DNA from 3 places in the Hahella sp. NS-SX17 genome. Region 3 is predicted to be linked to each of the others. Evidence: predicted binding sites of a transcription regulator. Region 3 holds the regulator's gene; each other region holds the start of a gene.
The links. Region 3 encodes sigma-54, which starts transcription at its own class of promoters, with help from an activator protein. Its sites were predicted from a motif close to TGGCACNNNNNTTGCTNT; they were not measured.

Region 1 (4,562 bases), 3.2 Mb from region 3:
TGGTCGTGTGGTATTGGATCGATTACCCCACCGGGAAAGTAGACTTCATGACCGCCCAACACAAAGGCGTGATCGCTGTGAAGAAAGCACTGGACGAAGCAGACATCCTCATCCCCTTCCCGATCCGCACGCTGGATTTTGCAGCGAAAGGCGGTTTGCAGCTTGATCAGATTATCAGCACTCGTACTGAAGAGGTGGAGTCTGTAGCGTAAAGTTTGCATATATGCTATTCAATTGAATGCTTTAATAATCGGCTTCACAAGAATAACGAATAAGCCCTGTCTGACAAAGAAGACAGGGCTACATTTAAACTTGTGAAACCTCAACTCGATGCGGTGAGTTCGCTGAATTAAGAACTACCTAATACCCTGTATCGAACTCCATAATTACAGGATAGTGATCGCCACCTTGCATTGGATACTTTAAGACATTCTTAACATCAATATTATCACTAACCAAAAAATAATCTAATTCATGAGATGAACTTGGATGAGTTTTCGAGCCGCTTGATGCAATACGTAATTCTTTCCCTCTAGAGCTACTCCCAATCCTTATTATTTTTCGGCGAATAGAAAGGTCAAACGGCTCACAATTAAAGTCTCCTCCTATAATAAAGTCGCCTGCAACTTTCCCTACTGCATGTTGGCCGACTAACTGCACATCCGCCGCACCTCTTCCACCAGCATTAGCGTGAAACGTAAGAACCGTAAACCCTTCATCATAAGTCGCATAGAGGGCGCTACGTCCAGTATCAGTCTGCAAATATAAATAGCCGTGCGCCATAGGTACTTGTTTAGAAATAATACACGTTGTGCAGCGGTTATTGAACGCTCCTGCTTGCTCACGTGTATATAGCCACTTCTGAGTAGACACACAGTCCAATTCGGATTTATTAATACCTCCACACTCTTGGATTAAAACAATATCGCACTCGTTTAGTAAATTACTAAGTATTACTCTTTTACTATCATTGGAAATCGGGTTTCCCTGAGAATTCCATGTTGCTACTTTCACTCAAGACTCCTAATAATCTACTTTAAACTGATGTAGCTTTTGCCTTTCACCCGTGACCACCACTGCCAGGCTCCACCTTCCCGCTCAATATTCATTCAATAAGACTAAAAATTAGCCCCAAAATGAAAGCGCTTTCATTTCAGATAAAAAAACGCCAGAAGGAAGCATCAACAGTAGGACACTAGCTTTAGATACCAGGCCGCCACAAAATTTGCAGGCGGAGTATACACAACACAGAAAAACAATTCCCTTTAATAACAAAACATTACAGCTCCCTTCCCAAAATATCTCACAAGTAGCTAATCCATCCTTCAACCAGTACAGGCTTTTAGGCTCACAGCTCTAGCCAGCTCTTTATCTCACTTAACTTTCGACTTCCCCCACAGTGTTCGATGCCTGGAAATAATCGCCTCAATCCTACCTTCCTGCGCGAGTTGCTTTAAACCTCGATTGAAGTCCTGAGAGACTTTCAAGAAATTCTTCGCCTTCCTGGAGAACATCAGGTATTGATTCTCCACCTTGACCGGAGGGTCGAGCCAAATGAACTTGTGGGCGAAGTCGGGAAATTCCGTGTTGATAATATACTGCCCCATAAACTTATCGATCAGAACAAGGTCAATCCAGCCGCGGGATAGACTGAGTATGTTTTGGCGGTCTTCCGTGACTTCGATGGTGTCCAGTCTGGCCTGCTCAAATTCAGGGGGATTCACATAGCCGCGCACCACGCCGATTTTATATGGCTGCAAATCATTCAGTGCGGCATAGGAAATACGACGCTCCTTCAAAGCATAAAACCCGAGTTCATTAGCTGGTAGCGGGTCCGAAAACTCGAACCACTGCTCCCGGCTCTTTCGGTACCAACCAGTGTAAACCCCATCATAATCGCCAGCCTGAGCCATGCCATAGGCCCTTTTCCAGGGTAAAAACTTTACCTCCACTTCATACCCGACCCGCTGAAAGGCGGTGAAGATGATCTCAGAGATAAACCCCTTGCTCTCTAACTGCTCACCGTAATAAGGAGGGTACTCGGTTGCGGCCAGTATCACCTGGCGCTCCGCGGCCTCTACCTTCTGTTGCAGGAGGCAAAGCGCGACAAGCAATAACAAGAGCTCCAGGAGCAGTCTATCGCCTCCATCTTCCTTAGAGCCGCACTTCAAGCAATGGTCTCGTGAGTATGAGAGGGTTTTGAAGTTTTGCATTATTGTTCACTTGCCGGAGGGAGCATACTTAAGTGCGTATTCGCTTGTGGCTACCACCACCAAATATAGCATCGGTGACAATTTTCCGTGCGCCAAAGGAAAAAAGAGGAACAGGACAATCCTCGTTGGTCATAGGAGGAGACTCAACTCCGCCCACCAAACCCAACACTTTGTAAGTTCTGCAAGCTTAATTGCCAAGATTACCAGACAAAGGGCGAAACTGCGCAAAATTCAGCCATATTGCACACAAAAAGCGCTAAATTCGATGAAAATAACTTGGCACGCTTCTAGCTATCTCTTAAGTGACAACGAGGCATAGAGTCCTCTTACCTGGATTCTGAAAGAGAACCGGGACTTTAAAAGATAGAAAAGGAGATCGTTATGAAAACGCCAAAAACTTTTATTAAGAAGCCTGCTTACACTGCGCTGATCGCTGCAACTCTGGCTGGAGCCATGACTATCGCTCCCGCTTACGCTGCTGGCGATAAAGTTAAGAAGGAAGAGACGGTTGGTCAGAAAGCAGAAGAGATGACTCAGGACGCGAAGAAATACTTCAAAGACGGTTGGACTGAAGGAAAAATTGAGACTGCCATTTTGTTCAACGAGAACCTGAGCGCTTTCGAGATCGACGCCGCCGTCAATGGCTCCAACGCCACTCTGACAGGTACGGTAAGCTCAGAGGTCGAGAAAGAGCTGGCTGAGCAGATTGCACTGAGCGTGGAAGGCGTCAAAGACGTAGATAACCAGTTGAAGGTTGCCTCCACTCCCGCCAAAAAGGAAAACGCCGACAACGAAAGCTTCAGAAGCTCAGTGGCTGACGCCACTATTACCGCTAAGGTAAAAATGAAGCTGTTGGCTAATGAGTCAGTTGCGGGATTGGATATTGACGTGGATACGGAAGGCCGCGTGGTAACGTTGAATGGCGCAGTGGAGTCAGAAGCGGAGAAAGATCTTGCTGAGAAACTCGCGAGTAACGTAGACGATGTGGACTCTGTTAAAAACAAGTTGATGGTCAACTAGTCGACAGCGCCCCATGCGCAGATGCATCAACAGGGCCCGAAGCCTCAAGGCTTCGGGCCATTTCCCGCTGCAAAACCGGAAGTCAGCAGCTCATTTCAGAACCGCTCAGCAGACTACGTCTCTGATAGCCCGGATTACCACCGGACCATTGCCCCCCGCACATCCACATGAATAAAAGGGCCACGGAAACTATTGGCGGAATAGACGCCCAGCCCGCCAATATAAGATTTGTATTCGGGCGACTCAGCAAACTGCTCAATCAACTGAGCCAGATACTCTGCATCATGTTTGTCGATCTTGCCGTCTTTGTTCAGATCGTCCATTTTGCCGTCCTTAGGGTCTTCATCGATAAAGACATCCGCCGCGCCTCCCCATTGGTGACGACTATAGGTAGCGTTGCGAATCGAGGCATTATAAAAAGGCGTACGAAAGCCGCTCATGATAACGAAAGATGAAACCGGCAAACCCGCCATATTCACTTGCTCTGTCAAATATTCCAACTTGAGCAACAGCTTTTCCCTGAGCACGACAAACTTGGGGAATTCCGAAGGCTGCCGACACAAAAACTGCTCCAACCGATAATGGGGAGACAGCTCTATATCCAACATGTCCTTGGTCACCTCAAGATATCCTGCAGGCGGCAGGTAAATCGCCTGGTTGAGGTACGTTTCGCTGGGATAATGACCTATCTGAAAGCCATTCAGCATTCCTTCATCGACCTGACTCGCCGGAACCAGTACAAACAGGTTCAGCGTCATTTCCGCCCCCGTGACAGGCCTGCGGATGGTCAGGCGCGTCAAGCCGGGCTGGGCTGGCGCACTCAAACGATAGCGGTGCCCCTTCTCCTTGACGATATTCTCCTGACCACTTATTTCTATCTGTTCGTTTTCCAGCAGATTAACTGAAAACGCGAATTCTTCCGAAGCCTGCAGAAATGCGGACATGACTCGATAGTCACTGTTTTCACCTTTAAAACTGATACTGAAGTCGACTTTACCGGGTTCAAATCCAAAAGCACGGGTCATCAGCAAACAGAGCGCGACGACCGTCAGTGCTCTAACCATGTATTATCCTCCGGCGTCAGCGTTTTTCCTTCAAACGCCATCTGTAGTCGGGCGTCTCTTCCGTATATGTCATTACGGAATTGCGCCACGCCGGATTCATCCATCCAGGCGGTCCAGTATTGCAAATGCACTGGGACCGGCTTGGGTAGTCGCAGTGTTGTCGGCTCTCCCGACTTGAGTATTTTATCCAGCTCGATGCCCGTTTTTCTCTTACTGCCGATCAACGCTGCGGCCAATTCCAGAGGGCGCTCAAGGCGTATGCAGC
Region 2 (4,562 bases), 2.7 Mb from region 3:
GCGGCCCCATGGGCTCTTTGCTCGCTGGTTTCCAGCAATACTTCGGCGGAAGAGTTGCTAAAAACAATCCGCTGCTGGTGATTCATAACCAGCACAGATGTTGTCAGGTTTTCGAATAAGCGAGTTTGAAAAACGATGGGTAGCATAAGGTTGACCTATTTTTGCATTGAGAATGCAATATCCAAACCAGAACTGCGGTAAAGCGGTGCGAATTACCGGGTTCCCTGCACAGGCGTGGGGCGGGCGGCTCAATTACGAGCTACCTCATTAGAAAGCGCTCCAGAAGCGGGCTTTGGGGCAGTGAAAGTCAGCGACGATATGCATGAAGGTGATGCATCATGCACAAAGTGGATGCGCTACACTTTAATTATGCTCTATTTTGGTGCGCTGTGTTGGCTAGTTTTTAACGCTAGGGCGATGAATGGTGAATTGCACTGGCGCGGCGCTTTGAACAACCCCTGAATTATCAACGACGTCGAGAGAAACTGAATGTGTTCCCCGGTTGACGCCTGTCAACTCCAGGAAATTATCCTTGGTCGTTCCTACAGGGCTACCATCAAGGGAGACGCGAAAGCTGTGATTAGGATACAGAGTGGGGTCTGAGGTGAACAAGACGGTCAGGTCGCCATTGCCTGAGTGAAAAGCGCTGTCGTTGCTGGGAAACGTGATGTTCAGGGTTGCATAATAGTTTGATGGCGCCGACGCCGGCTCTTCACTGCTGGTAGAGGGTAAATTCGTCATTTTGGGCATAGTGATTGTGGCGGTAGGACCTACTTCCACCTTCTCTGCCCCCTCTCTTTCTTGGTCTGAATACTCCACATTGCCCTGTGCGTCCACCCAGCGGTAAATTTCGGCGTAGACTAAGCCCGAGTAAGAAGAAAAAAGCGCAGAAGAAAGAAGAATATAAGCGAACCGAGATTTCATAACTTCAACCCAATTGACCGATTACCTGAACTGTAGCAGAAGCAGGCCCAAAAAAAACCCCGCAGAATGCGGGGTTTGCGAGTCTGTCGTAGTTATTAACATGGCCATGATATTGGGATGTCAATAAAGAGGCGCATGGATGCGCCTGTGCGGCGGTTAGTCGCGGGAGACAGGCAGGTCCTGTCGTTGCAGACAAATAGAAGGAAGCTATTTGTCTGCCTGATTAATAACTACGCAGCGGATTATACAGAGTAGTACATCTCGAATTCGACCGGGTGAGTGGTCATGTCCAGACGTTCTACTTCTTTACGCTTCAACTCAATATAAGCTTCGATCATGTCTTTGGTGAATACGTCGCCTTTGGTCAGGAACTCGAAGTCCTTCTCGGCATAGTCCAGAGCTTGAGACAGAGAGCTACAAACAGTTGGGATGTTCATTGCTTCTTCTTTCGGCAGATCGTACAGGTCCTTATCCATGGCGTCGCCAGGGTGGATCTTGTTCTGGATGCCGTCCAGGCCGGCCATCAACATGGCTGCGAACGCTAAGTAAGGGTTGGCGGATGGGTCAGGGAAGCGAACTTCGATCCGGCGGGCTTTCGGGTTAGTCACGAAAGGAATACGGATGGAAGCGGAACGGTTGCGAGCGGAGTACGCCAGCATAACTGGGGCTTCAAAGCCTGGAACCAGACGTTTGTAAGCGTTGGTGGACGGGTTGGTGAAGGCGTTCAGTACACGAGCGTGCTTGATAATGCCGCCGATATAGTAGAGAGCCGTGTCACTCAGGCCTGCATAGCCGTCGCCAGAGAAAATATTCTTACCGTCTTTAGACAGAGACTGGTGGCAGTGCATGCCGGAGCCGTTATCGCCAACCAGAGGCTTGGGCATAAAGGTTGCGGTTTTGCCGTAAGCATGCGCTACGTTATGAACGCAGTACTTCAGGATTTGCACTTCGTCAGCTTTACGGGTCAGCGTGTTAGCGCCTACGCCGATTTCGCACTGACCGGCGGTGCCTACTTCGTGGTGATGAACTTCGATGGTCAAGCCCATTGACTCCATCGCTGCACACATCGCGCCACGCAAGTCATGCAGAGAGTCTACTGGAGGTACAGGGAAGTAGCCGCCTTTTACGCCAGGACGGTGACCCACGTTATTCTTCTCGAAGTCGTCGCCAGATACCCAGGCGGCTTCTTCAGAGTAGATTTCGTACATGGCTCCGTTGATGTCGGACTTCCATTTTACGCTGTCGAAGATGAAAAACTCAGGCTCTGGTCCGAACAGAACAGTGTCCGCAATGCCCGTGGACTTCAGGTACTCTTCCGCGCGCTGGGCGATAGAGCGTGGGTCGCGGTTGTAACCCTGCATGGTGGTGGGTTCGATGATGTTACAAGTCAGGTTCAGAGTGGTTTCTTCTGTGAACGGATCAATAACTGCAGTTTCATCGTCCGCTAGCAGGATCATGTCTGATTCGTTGATGCCTTTCCAACCAGCGATGGAGGAACCGTCAAACATTTTGCCTTCTTGAAAGAATTCCGGAGAGATTTCGCTAGCAGGGATAGTCACGTGCTGCTCTTTGCCTTTGGTGTCGGTAAAGCGCATGTCAACCCATTTAACTTCGTGCTCTTTAATAAGATTCAGAGTTTTCTCTGACATTCCAGTTACTCCGTAAGATTTTATTTATGTTGAGGTGAAACCGAAACACTGCAGTAGTGTATCCTCGCCACCATGAAACAGACCCGTGGAGGGGAGAGCGTTCCGGGAAGTCTAACGAGCGCAAAAATACTATCACGCCTCGTGGTCAGTTGCTTCTGGTTTTCCTAATTAGCAATTTATTTGCCAAGAGATTTTTGCTGTATAACATTTTGTTTTTTAACGATGTTTTAAAATTGGTGTGAAAAGCTCAACCTGCGCTTCTTACATGTTTGCACAGTATTGGTGCATGAAAATGGGTGTCTGTGCGCTTTTGGGGCGTCGTGCACCATTTTGGTATCAGGCTAAGGATAGATAATTTTTCGAGAGGGTGTATGCAGATGTAGAAAAAGGCTCTGAGGCCAGATGTAACGCCGCGTCTTTAGTCTTAATTCTGTCCTGGGCTGAAAGCGGAGACGCTGAAATAGCTGATTACATTCTTTCCCTCCTTCAATCGCTTCGGTATTAGCATGCCTCAAGAGGATGGCCTACTCGCAGTTACGCCATATATGAGCTACCTCACTTCATTAGGCGACTTGGCAATAGGAGATCTGATTGGCAGTGTCATAATGACGCGATACTGTTTTTCGCCATCTTCCGCTTTTAGCGCGCCGTTATGTGCGATCAGTACTTCTTTTACTATCTCCAGGCCGAAGCCCACAGATTTGTAAATTGAGCTTTCATTTATCTTTTTAAGCCGTGATGCCGCTACTTTAAGGTTGCATATTGTAATGACGCAGTCGCCTTTTATTTTTTCTGCCTCGACAAGGATTTTTCCATTGCTAGGTGAGTATTTGATGGCGTTGATTAATAAGTTGTTCAGACTCTGAATAAGGCGGTTTTGATCACACTCAAGGCGTATGCCTGGATGCGCTTTGACTTCTATGCTTATCTGCGAATCTTCTGCAAAATCGATAACGGACTCCAAAGACATGTCCAGGATCTCTTTGAAGCCATGCTCACTGATGTTAAGTGTGATCTTGCCAGTACTCAATGCGGCGCTCTCAAGGATAGTTGAGACAAGTTCCAGGGCGCGTTCGGTAGGAGCTATAATCCTGCTGGTCAAACTTCTTATTTGCTCTTTCTCAAGGCCCTCTCGAATGGCAAGCTTTGCGAATCCAAGGATGGCTCCGAGGGGGTTCCGTAGGTCGTGAGCGACATACCCCACGAATCGCTTCATTTTGTCGTTGAGCGCTATCAGGCGATCCTCCTTGTTGCGCAGCTGAATATAAGCTCCGATTGAATTGGCGAGTATCAGAATCAGGTTGTGCTCATGCTGAGAAAAGCCGCGAGCGCGAGGAGTTGTCGATGTGAAATTAAAGGTCCCGAAAAGCTTGTCGCCAACATAGATGGGGGCGGACAGGTAAGCCTCTAACTTGAGGTTTTTGTAAACCGGGTGACAGTTCATATAGTTGAGAATGCCGACTTCAGGAAAGCCAATCACTCTCTCGCTCTTATAAACTTCACGACAATAGGTGTCTTCAAGAGGGAATTCCTGTCCCTTTTCGAGTACCTCAAGCGGGCTGACGACATCGCAAACTTTATAGACTCCCTCTGCTGTAATTTCACTTACGATGCCCGTCTCAAGATTAAAAACTTCAATGCCTGCGTTAATGTATTCGCGTATTAGCTCGTCAAAGCTCTCATACTTATTGGCGCAGAGAAGGTGGACTCGTGTCAGGTTGCTGACCATCGCCCGCAGCTGCTCAATTTCTGGAACGCTGTCATCCATTCCGATATAAACACTGTCTTCCACAAATGATGGGTATTCCATGGAGCTATCCTTAAGCTTTGAGTCAGGCGCTTAACTAAGTATAGATGAGGGCGTGATTGGCGCCTGAGTTGTCAATTCTGGTGTGGTGCTCTCTAGATCTACTGACTACTTTTAATGATGTGAGTAACGACCGGGAAATCTATTGATGTGCGCACTATTTTGGTGCAAATGATAGCTTT
Region 3 (4,562 bases):
CTGCTTCTCTTTGGCGATGGCTTCCTTCAGGGACGTGCTTTTGCTGCTAAGCGGATGCTTGCGGCGCGTCGCATGAAAGCGTTTGATCAAGGTGGCGTCATTAGCGTCAAGATAGATGATTTCCACATCGATATTGTGCGCTTGCAGGGTGGCGTAAATGGACGGAAAATCTGATAAATCCCTATAAAGATTTCGTGCGTCTATGCTGACGGCGAGTTGCTGATTTTGGGTTTTTCCCTGGTCCAGCACCTCTTGGGTGAGAGGCGAGAGGAGACCGATAGGCAGGTTATCAATGCAGTAATAGCCCATATCCTCCAGGACATGGAGCGCCGTACTTTTTCCGGAGCCTGAACGACCGCTTACGATAATCAGCTTCATGTCTTCCTCTTTCCATCGAAGCTGGATTATTTTTCCAGCACCCTCCTGAACAGGGTTTCGTCGTTGTCGCAGTCGCGCAAATGTTCGCAGAAGCGACGATCATTGAATTTCTGGGCCAGCTGGCTCAGCAGGTCAAGGTGTTCGCTGGTGGCTTCCTGCGGAACGATCAGAACGAACAGCAGATCCACGGGTTCATTGTCGATCGCGTCAAAAGGAATTTTATCCTTCAGTGTAATCAGGGCTCCTATGATGCGATCACAATTTTCCAGGCGACAATGGGGTATCGCTATACCTTGGCCGATACCGGTGCTGCCGAGTCTTTCACGGCATATCAGGTTGGTAAAAATGGCGTTCTCGTCCAAAAATGGAAAATGCTGCGCAATCAGATTGGCGATATATTCAAGAACGCGCTTCTTACTCGAGCCCGACACCCCACAGCGTGTGAGGGCGGGCGAGATAATGGACTCAATAGTTAGTGTGGTTTGGGCCATGTTCTGTTATCTGGCGGATGCGCCATGCATCCGATCAACGTGCTTCTCTTTATGTTTGAGGATCTGGCGATCTAGTTTGTCCACCAGTGCGTCGATTGACGCGTACATATCTTCGTGTTCAGCATTGGCATGCAGGTCAGCGCCGCTAATGTGCATGGTTGCTTCCGCAATCTGGCGCTGTTTTTGAATGGAGAGCGTTACTTGGACATTACTGATGCTGTCGAAGTGTCGTTCGAGCTTGTCGAACTTGTTGTTAACGTAGTCCTTCAGTGCTTCAGTTAACTCGACTTGATGTCCGGTGATGTTCATTTGCATACTTTGCTCCTAATGCCAATATACGGTGCATTATGAATTTTGCACTTCCATGAAAAATACTAGCACATCCATTTTGTGACTATTTGATTTAAGTCTTATGCCTGTATTCCTCCTTTTAAATTAGACGCTTACGTTCGTTTGAAGGCGGAATGGAAAGCGCCTCCCGGTATTTTGCGATCGTACGTCGGGCGACATTGATGCCCTGGTCGCCAAGCAGCGCAGCAATCTTGCTGTCGCTCAATGGTTTTTTTGGTGACTCTGCTGCGACTAACTTCTTGATAATAGCTCTAATGGCGGTGGAAGAACACTCGCCGCCGGTGTCTGTGCTGACATGGCTGGAGAAAAAGTACTTCAACTCAAATACGCCGCGGGGAGTGTGCATGTATTTTTGCGTGGTCACCCGTGAAATTGTTGACTCATGCATCTCCACAGCCTCGGCTATATCGTGCAGCACCAGCGGCTTCATCGCTTCCTCGCCATACTCAAGAAACCCTTGTTGATGTTCGACTATTTGTGAGGCGACTTTCAATAGGGTTTCATTACGGCTTTGCAAGCTTTTGATAAACCAGCGCGCTTCCTGTAACTGATCGCGTAAATAAGTGTTATCGGAGCTGTTGTCCGCGCGTCTTACCAAGCCGGCATAGCCAGGGTTAATGCGGATTTTGGGGGCGATTTCCGGGTTGAGCTCCACCAGCCAGCGACCGTTGGCCTTCTTGACGATTACGTCAGGAACGACATATTCGGTATTGCTTTCCTGAATGCCTTCGCCTGGCCTTGGGTTCAGGCTCTGGATCAGTTTGAGAACCTCCCGCAGGTCGTCCTCCTTCAGGCGACTGCGGCGCATCAACTGTGCGTAGTCGCGATTGCCAAGCAAGTTGATGTAGTGGCTGACCACCAGTTTGGCCTGCCCCAGCCAGGGGGTGTCTTTGGGCAACTGATTCAGCTGGCTCAGCAGGCAGTCCTGCAGATTGCAGGTTGCGACGCCTGGCGGGTCGAATTGCTGAATGCGTTTTAGCACCGCACGCACTTCGTCCAGTTCTATCTCTTCTTCGCCTTCTGTCTGCAGGCCGCTGTGAATTTCGTCAGGCGTAAGGGAGAGATAACCGTCGGAGCTGACCGCATCAATGATCGCAACGGCGATCATACGGTCGATATCGGACATGGGGGTGAGATTCAGTTGCCAGAGAAGGTGGTCTTGCAGGGTCTCGCCCTTGCTGTTGCGGGACTCGAAGTCGTATTCGTCATCCTCGCCTCCGCTGTAGCTGCCTGAGCTGCTCTGAAACACGTCATCCCAGGCGGTGTCTACGGGCAGGTCGTTGGGGATTGAATCGGACCAGTTGTCCTCCTCGGCGAACCCTCCCTCTTCCATGCCCGACTCTTGCGTCCTCTCCTTGCTGGAGTTGTTGGCGAGCATGTCGCTGATCGTATCATTCTGAACGTGATTGGGAGACTCGTCCTCTTCTGACACTTCCAGCATAGGGTTGGACTCAAGCGCTTGTTGAATCTCCTGCTGCAAATCCAGTGTTGAAAGCTGCAAAAGTTTTATTGCTTGTTGCAGTTGCGGGGTCATGGTCAGTTGTTGACCCAGCTTTAACTGCAATGAAGTTTTCATAACCATCTGATGCTTACCACCGATTCAGGCACAGATCTTGTGAGTTTTTCATAATTATTAAGTGCTTTTATCCTAAGCTCTTGAGCCTTGAGGTCCATCCGGGATGGAGGCCGCCGGTTAAACTAAAGTTTGAACTGGTCACCCAGATAGACCTCCCTAACCTTTGGGTTGGCAAGAATATCACCTGGCGTGCCGCTTGCGATAATAAATCCTTCACTGACAATATAGGCGCGTTCACAAATATCCAAGGTCTCGCGCACATTATGGTCGGTAATTAAAACGCCGATGCCGCGTTTCTTAAGGTGCTCGATTATCTGCTTGATATCGTTGACGGAAATAGGGTCTACCCCGGCGAAAGGCTCATCCAGCAAGACAAACTTTGGTTCAGTGGCCAGTGCGCGGGCGATCTCGACGCGTCGGCGTTCGCCCCCGGACAGGCTCATGCCAAGGCTCTTGCGGATGTGGGTAATGTGAAACTCCTGCAACAGCTCTTCCATCTTTTGCTTGCGCTCCTTGCGGCTCAGATCGGCTCTGGTCTCAAGGATAGCGTATATGTTGTCTTCCACTGACAGCTTTCTGAAAACTGAGGCTTCCTGCGGCAGGTAGCCTATGCCCTTGCGCGCTCTGCCGTGCATGGGTAAAGCGGTGATCTCCGCGTCGTCAATGTATACGCCGCCTTTGTCGCTGGGGATCAATCCCACCACCATGTAGAAGCAGGTGGTCTTACCTGCGCCGTTAGGCCCGAGAAGTCCGACAATCTCGCCGCTGCGGATTTCGACGGACACGTCTTTTACTACTGACCGTTTCTTGTAGGCCTTGGCCAGATTTTTGGCGGTGAGGGTGCTCATTGTTTATTAGATTTGGGCGGATGGTAGATGATTTCAACCTGTTCGGCCTGATTGCCTGAGGTTGCTCCCTTCGCTGTCACCAGGCGTTTGTCAGTGAAATAGATGATTTCTTCTCCTTCCACGGAACTGTTGTCCTGCAGAATCCGCGCATGGTTGCGCATGATGACTTTACTCTGGCTGCGATCATAATCCATGCTTTCTGCGTAAGCGTGAGTTTCAGTTTGTTTTTCTGCGTCAAACTGCACAAGGTGGGCGGGCTTGCCGGTTGCTTGAAAACGACTGATGCCTTGATCGTCAGTGTAAAGGACGACTTTATCCGCTTCGATACTGGATTTGCCCTGAGTGATGACGACATTGCCGATATACGTGTCGATGCCTTTCTGACCGTCTCTCTCCCAGCGTCCAGCCTTGATGCGTACCGGTTCGTCACTACCGTTAAGAAGGTCCAGGGCGTAGCTCAGCGGGGCGAACACGATGCCCAGCAATAACGTCACTGTGAATAGTTTACTTGGGTTGCGCATAAACACCGATTACCTGAGAAAGTAAGACAATAAGCTTTTTATCAATATCCGCCTCCATTCCGACAGCGGTTAACTGATTGATATTTGAAGTTATCTTAACGGGTTGATCTGTACTGATAAAGCGTGACTTGTTGTTGTAGTCCAGTGCTTCCGTTTGCATGAGGATTGGCGCGCCATCATTGGAGGCTCCGTTGACCTTTACATCGCCGCGGAGTTTCAGAGTGTCCTGCTTGATGAGCAGCTCGCCTTCGAGGGACTCCACGCGCCAGCTTTTTTCTCCTTGTTGATATATCTCCAGATAGGGTTGGGTCAGTACGCCGGTATCCGTATCTGGATAATGCTTGGCCAGTTGGCTTTGCAGGCGGCTGGTGAGCGCGCCCTCTTTGTTGTAAGTGGT

Region 1: a site for sigma-54 is predicted at 2,491-2,508, ahead of AC2IBB_RS12695 (BON domain-containing protein). Genes of this name have one in related genera too.
Region 2: a site for sigma-54 is predicted at 2,742-2,759, ahead of glnA (glutamate--ammonia ligase). Genes of this name have one in related genera too.

What each region holds. Positions count from the first base shown of each region.
Region 1 covers NZ_CM170632.1:2,794,117-2,798,678, reverse strand. Annotated here, with positions in the region: gene AC2IBB_RS12710 (mechanosensitive ion channel family protein) at 1-212, shown strand, start outside; gene AC2IBB_RS12705 (endonuclease/exonuclease/phosphatase family protein) at 361-1,014, opposite strand; gene AC2IBB_RS12700 (substrate-binding periplasmic protein) at 1,374-2,213, opposite strand; gene AC2IBB_RS12695 (BON domain-containing protein) at 2,595-3,233, shown strand; gene AC2IBB_RS12690 (hypothetical protein) at 3,368-4,297, opposite strand; gene AC2IBB_RS12685 (L,D-transpeptidase family protein) at 4,282-4,562, opposite strand, start outside.
Region 2 covers NZ_CM170632.1:1,354,359-1,358,920, forward strand. Annotated here, with positions in the region: gene glnL (nitrogen regulation protein NR(II)) at 1-146, opposite strand, end outside; gene AC2IBB_RS06105 (DUF4124 domain-containing protein) at 397-924, opposite strand; gene glnA (glutamate--ammonia ligase) at 1,167-2,573, opposite strand; gene AC2IBB_RS06115 (GAF domain-containing sensor histidine kinase) at 3,124-4,383, opposite strand.
Region 3 covers NZ_CM170632.1:5,999,093-6,003,654, reverse strand. Annotated here, with positions in the region: gene rapZ (RNase adapter RapZ) at 1-378, opposite strand, end outside; gene ptsN (PTS IIA-like nitrogen regulatory protein PtsN) at 405-869, opposite strand; gene hpf (ribosome hibernation-promoting factor, HPF/YfiA family) at 876-1,184, opposite strand; gene AC2IBB_RS26775 (RNA polymerase factor sigma-54) at 1,300-2,796, opposite strand; gene lptB (LPS export ABC transporter ATP-binding protein) at 2,919-3,644, opposite strand; gene lptA (lipopolysaccharide transport periplasmic protein LptA) at 3,641-4,165, opposite strand; gene lptC (LPS export ABC transporter periplasmic protein LptC) at 4,149-4,562, opposite strand, start outside.